Regions from separate parts of the Proteus hauseri genome, predicted to be linked through region 1. Evidence: predicted binding sites of a transcription regulator. Region 1 holds the regulator's gene; the other holds the start of a gene.
The links. The regulator CRP, encoded in region 1, controls carbon source genes, mostly activating them, when cyclic AMP is high. The targets are predictions, from matches to a motif close to ATGTGANNNNNNTCACAT.
Positions count from the first base shown of each region.

Region 2: PH4a_RS04355 (NupC/NupG family nucleoside CNT transporter) is a predicted target of CRP. The motif match lies at 1,079-1,096, and genes of this name have one in related genera.

Region 1 covers NZ_CP026364.1:1,239,050-1,242,268, reverse strand. Annotated here, with positions in the region: gene argD (bifunctional acetylornithine/succinyldiaminopimelate transaminase) at 1-897, shown strand, start outside; gene crp (cAMP-activated global transcriptional regulator CRP) at 1,009-1,641, opposite strand; gene PH4a_RS05645 (OsmC family protein) at 1,953-2,360, shown strand; gene PH4a_RS05640 (phosphoribulokinase) at 2,452-3,219, opposite strand, start outside.
Region 2 covers NZ_CP026364.1:931,228-934,446, reverse strand. Annotated here, with positions in the region: gene PH4a_RS04365 (patatin-like phospholipase family protein) at 1-110, shown strand, start outside; gene PH4a_RS04360 (TatD family hydrolase) at 107-901, shown strand; gene PH4a_RS04355 (NupC/NupG family nucleoside CNT transporter) at 1,256-2,557, shown strand; gene deoC (deoxyribose-phosphate aldolase) at 3,077-3,219, shown strand, end outside.

The DNA.
Region 1 (3,219 bases):
GAAGCGAATGAAGCTGCATTTAAACTGGCTCGTCATTATGCAATAACGCGTCATAGTCCTTATAAAACCAAAATTATTGCCTTTCATCATGCTTTTCATGGGCGAACGTTATTTACGGTTTCAGTTGGTGGGCAACCTAAATATGCGGATGGTTTTGGTCCTAAACCTGCCGATATTGTTCATGTGCCTTTTAATGACCTAGAAGCGGTGAAAGCGGTAATGGATGATCATACATGTGCCGTTGTGCTAGAACCCGTTCAAGGTGAAGGCGGGGTTACACCAGCAACAGCTGAATTTATGAGAGGACTTCGAGAGCTGTGTGACAAACACCAAGCGTTATTAGTGCTTGATGAAGTACAAACGGGTATGGGGCGTACAGGCAAGCTATTTGCCTATATGAACTATGATGTTATGCCAGATATCATCACGACAGCAAAAGCATTAGGCAGTGGTTTTCCATTAAGTGCGATGCTGACAACGCAAGAGATTGCTTCTGTAATGGGTGTAGGGACTCATGGTACAACATATGGCGGTAATCCATTAGCATGTGCAGTTGGTAATGTAGCATTTGATTTAATTAATACACCCGCATTGCTTGATGGTGTGCAAATGCGTTATCAATGGATTGTTGACGAATTAACTGCAATCAACCAAAGCTACTCTGTATTTACACAAATTCGAGGTCAGGGTTTGTTAATTGGCGCTGAATTAGCGCCCAAATATGCAGGTAAGGCGAAAGTGCTATTAGGGCTTGCTGCGCAACATGGATTAATGATGTTAAATGCAGGTCCTGATGTAATGCGGTTTACACCGTCATTAATTATTACTCAAGAAGAGTTACAAGAAGGAATGGCGGCATTAAAAGTTGCAGTTGCCGAATTTGTTAAAATAAATTAATGCCTCTTTCCAACTAAAAAACCCCATCAAATCATGATGGGGTTTTATGCAGAAATCATTTTTAATAGCCCATTTTGGAAATGGGCTATTATTTGTTCTAGGTGACTAAACTTAGCGGGTGCCGTAAACGACGATAGTTTTACCGTGTGCAGAGATCAGATTTTGATCTTCCAGCATTTTTAAAATACGGCCTACCGTTTCGCGTGAACAACCTACAATCTGACCAATTTCCTGACGTGTAATTTTAATTTGCATGCCATCAGGGTGGGTCATTGCATCAGGTTGTTTTGCTAAGTTAAGTAAGGTTTGTGCAATACGTCCTGTTACATCAAGGAAAGCAAGGTTACCTACTTTTTCTGATGTTGTTTGCAGTCTATTCGCCATTTGGGCAGAAAGACGCATAAGAATATCAGGATTAACCTGAATTAATTGGCGGAATTTTTTATAGGAAATTTCTGCTACTTCACAGGCTGTTTTTGCTCTAACCCATGCACTACGTTCTTGATCTTCTTCAAATAATCCAAGTTCACCGATGAAATCCCCCTGATTTAGGTAGGAGAGGATCATTTCTTTTCCTTCTTCATCTTTAATAAGAACAGCTACGGAACCTTTAACAATATAATAAAGTGTTTCCGCTTTCTCACCTTGGTGGATCAGCGTGCTCTTGGATGGATATTTGTGAATATGGCAGTGAGACAAAAACCATTCAAGAGTCGGGTCTGTTTGCGGCTTGCCGAGAACCATTCGCGTTATCCTCTGTACGTTAAATGCAGCCTTTCAAAACGGATAGGTTCCCTTTTGAGACAGCATGCTTAAAAATCCTATCTTTACCGATTAACTTCCTGAGAACACGGAAAGTTAATATGGAATAGATTATAATAAATGAGAAAATAATGCATTGATCTTAACCACTATCATCAAGCAGATATTGTTTTTAGCACAGTTAACGCATTAAGTCTCGTTTTACGCAGTCAGCATAATAAACCTATTTGCTAATTGCCAGTTGAATTATGAGAATGTACTCTTTTAGTTTCTGTCTTATTGAGGATAAATAAATGGAAGCACGGGTTAAATGGGTTGAGGATTTATCTTTTCTAGGGGAGTCTTCTTCAGGCCATCAAATCATGATGGATGGTAATTCTGGCGATAAAGCGCCAAGTCCAATGGAAATGCTATTAATTGCAGCTGGTGGATGTAGTGCGATAGATGTCGTGAGTATTTTACGTAAAGGCCGTCACCAAGTGACTGATTGTGAAGTAAAATTAACTTCTAATCGTCGTGAAGAAGCGCCTCGTTTATTTACCGATATCAATTTACATTTTATTGTTTCTGGTAAAGAGCTTACGGATAAAATTGTTGAACGAGCTGTTCAATTATCGGCAGAAAAATATTGTTCGGTTTCTTTAATGTTGGGTAAAGCGGCAACTATTACTCATTCATTTGAAATAAAAGACTCTGAATAAATTTGATATTTTAAAATAGTTTTTAACTAATAAAATAATATCCCTTTTACCGATGGGATATTATTTTTTTACTAAATAGAAATAAGTCTATTTAACTAATTTTTTCACCATTTAATAATTTACTGACTAATGGCGCCATAATTAATTCCATTGCTAAACCTAATTTTCCACCAGGAACAACTATCGTATTTATTGTTGACATAAACGAACCATGTAACATAGCCAGCAGATAAGGAAAGTCAATATCGGTAAGGCCACGAAAGCGGATCACAATAAAGCTTTCATCTAAAGTCGGAATTGCTTTGGCTGAAAATGGATTTGAGGTATCAACAGTAGGCACACGCTGAAAGTTAATATGGGTACGAGAAAATTGAGGAATAATATAATTAATATAGTCATCCATTGAGCGAACGACCGAATCTTTTACGGCTTCTTGAGAATGGCCTCGTTCTGTTGTGTCACGAGTCAATTTTTGTATCCACTCAAGATTGACTATCGGGACAACACCCACCAGTAAATCGACATGTTGTGCAACATTGTGCTCTTGTGTGACAACGCCACCATGTAACCCTTCATAGAAAAGTACATCTGTTTTTTCAGGTAATGGTTCCCAAGGTGTGAAAGTACCTGGTAGCTGATTGTAAGGCGTTGCTTCGTCATAAGAGTGAAGGTATTTACGACACTCGCCTTGGCCTGCTTTGCCGTAATTGTGCAATGTCGAACTTAGTAGGTTAAAATCATTTGCTTCTGGACCAAAATAACTAATGTGCCGACCTTGTTCTTTGGCTTTTCTAATGGCCATATCCATTTCAGGGCGAGTGTAGCGATGAAAACTATCTCCCTCAATTAATGCCGCATT
Region 2 (3,219 bases), 310 kb from region 1:
TCTTCAGCTTATTTGAAAATGAAGCAAAATCAGATAAAGCAGAAGAAGCACAGATTATTCAAAAAGGGACTCGAAGTGTGCATCCTGATGTACGGAGTATTCAAGAATGAATAAATTTATTGATACCCACTGCCATTTTGATTTTCCTCTCTTCCAACAAGACCTTACTCAGAGTTTGTCGTTGGCACATCTTGCTAATGTAGAAAAAATAATTATTCCCGCAGTTGCTCGTTGGAATTGGGATATTATCTCTGAATTATCAAATAAGTATCATCAATTATATGGCGCATTAGGATTACATCCTTTATATATCAATGAGCATACAGAACAGCATTTAATTGAATTAAAAGAACGATTAGAAACAGCTTCCTGTTGTGTTGCTGTGGGTGAGATTGGGTTAGATAATTATATGGCTGAACCTCAAACAAAAAAGCAGGAATTTTTTTTAATTAAACAACTTAAACTCGCTGCGCAATTCGATTTACCCGTTATTCTTCATTCACGTAAAAGTCATGACAAATTGCATGCACTGTTGCGTCGTTATGATGTGCCTCGTAAAGGGGTTATTCATGGTTTTGCAGGTAGTCAACAGCAAGCAGAAAAGTTTATTGAACTTGGCTATTTTATTGGTGTGGGTGGAACAATCACCTATGAACGAGCACAAAAAACACGTCGTGCAATTACCTCATTACCATTAGATAGATTATTGTTAGAAACTGATGCGCCCGATATGCCGGTAAGTGGATTTCAAGGCGAACCCAATCGACCTGAGCGTATTAAGCATGTCTTCTACCAACTTTGTGAACTACGTCGAGAAACACCAGAGGCTATTGCAAAGCAACTCTATTTGAATAGTCTACAATTATTTCGGTTAAAGGATGATATTGTCTCTTTGAATTGAATTTAAGCTGGATAACTTCCACTTAAATAGATTTTATCTTGTTGATTTAACTAATAAAATAAAATATCTTTACTTTTATATCCTGATAAATTATTGATTAACAATAAACCTATCTTGTTAATTAGATGATATTTTCCTTCTCGTAAAATTGTCTTTTATACTTTTCGTTCCCTTTTATTGTGATCTATATCTCATTTGTAACTTTTATGTTACTTTTTTCGAGCTTTAATTGTGATGGATATAGACGGTTCTTTTTCTGGACTGGGTATAATTATTTCGTAAAAGAGTCAGTAGGCTTGAATTCAAGTGTTACTGATAATCCATTAAATTTTTTAGGTGAACAGGGATCCTTCAATGCAACTCATTATGAGCTTGGTCGGAATGGTAACGTTAGTATTAATTGCCATTCTTTTTTCCAGCAATCGACGAGCTATTAGATTACGTACCGTTGGTGGCGCATTCCTTATTCAGATTGGCTTAGGGGCATTTGTTCTTTACTCTGAAGGAGGGCGTGAGGTACTTCTTGCGGTTTCTGATGCAGTTAAGAATGTTATTGATTACGGCAATAATGGGATGAGTTTCTTATTTGCTGGATTAGTATCAGATAAAATGTTTGAGCTATTTGGTAATGGCGGCTTTGTTTTTGCTTTACGTGTCTTACCGGTTATTGTTTTCTTCTCTTCATTAATCGCAGTACTGTATTACTTAGGCATTATGCAGATTGTGATTAAAATTCTTGGTGGCGGTTTACAAAAAGTTCTAGGAACTTCGCGTACCGAATCAATGTCAGCAACAGCAAATATTTTTGTTGGACAAACCGAAGCACCACTGGTTGTGCGTCCTTATATTGCGCGTATGACAACCTCTGAGTTATTTGCTGTAATGTGTGGTGGATTAGCTTCTGTTGCTGGTTCTGTACTTGCGGGTTATGCAAGTATGGGCGTGCCATTAGAATATTTGATAACTGCGTCGTTTATGGCTGCACCTGGTGGTTTATTATTTGCTAAATTACTGATCCCTGAAACTGAAACGCCTGACGATCAAAAAGATGCACTCGATAAAATGAGTGATGAAGAAAAACCAGCAAACATTATTGATGCAGCTGCGGCTGGTGCATCTTCAGGTTTACAGCTAGCACTTAACGTAGGTGCAATGCTATTAGCATTCGTTGCCTTAATTGCATTAGTCAATGGTATTCTTGGTGGTATCGGTGGTTGGTTCGGTTATGAGAATTTCTCATTAGAACTCGTTTTAGGTTGGGTATTTGCCCCGATAGCCTTCTTGATTGGTGTGCCTTGGAATGAAGCGACTATCGCGGGTTCTTTCATTGGTCAAAAATTAGTTATCAATGAGTTTTATGCTTATTCTGAGTTTAGTAAGTATCTTCAAGAAGATGCCAATGTATTGGCTTCTGGATTAATGGTACTTTCTGATCAAACTAAAGTAATCATCTCCTTTGCACTATGTGGTTTTGCCAACCTTTCTTCCGTTGCCGTATTATTAGGCGGATTGGGCGGTATGGCACCTAATCGCCGTAAAGATGTTGCTCGTTTAGGAATGAAAGCTGTACTTGCAGGTACGCTCTCTAACTTAATGAGTGCGACAATTGCTGGATTCTTCTTTGCATTAACCGCAATGGCTGTTGTTGCTGCGTAATTATTTTTCTGATTAAGAGCAGATAGGTTATTCATCTATCTGCTCTTTTATGTTTGTTTTCTAGTGTGATGTTAACTACTTTTATTATGAGAGATATTTCGCAGATTGTACTGAATATCGCCGATTAGTCTGTTGTTTTGTTTAGATTAAGATTTTTTTGCGTTATAACGACGACTTAATAGCGATATTCGAGTAACATTAAAGCAGAAAATAGCCAAATCGTGACTTCTATCACATTTTAATGTCATTGATTGCAAGTTGCATTTGATTAGTGTGATGTAAAGCACATCTAATTGTTCCTTAGCGTGTTCAAATAAGATGTGCTGAAACTTCATGGAATGGCGAAAGCTCAATGACGGGTCGCCGAAGTGAGCATAGCGCGGTGAGAAGGATCTCAGCTGTCGTTGTGGTGTTAAGCTGCAACAACATCTTCAAGGAACCAAGTCCGCTCGCCAACAAAATTAATCGCTAACCTTAAGCGTAGCCCAAAGGGCTTGAGAAACATCGTTGGAGAGTTTTATGACAGATTTAACCGCTGCAGCGCGCCTTGCGCTGTCTTTGATGGATTTAACTACATTAAATGATGATGATACTGATGCAAAAGTGACTGCTTTGTGTCATCAGGCTAAAAGCCCAGAAGGCAATACGGCCGCTATTTGTAT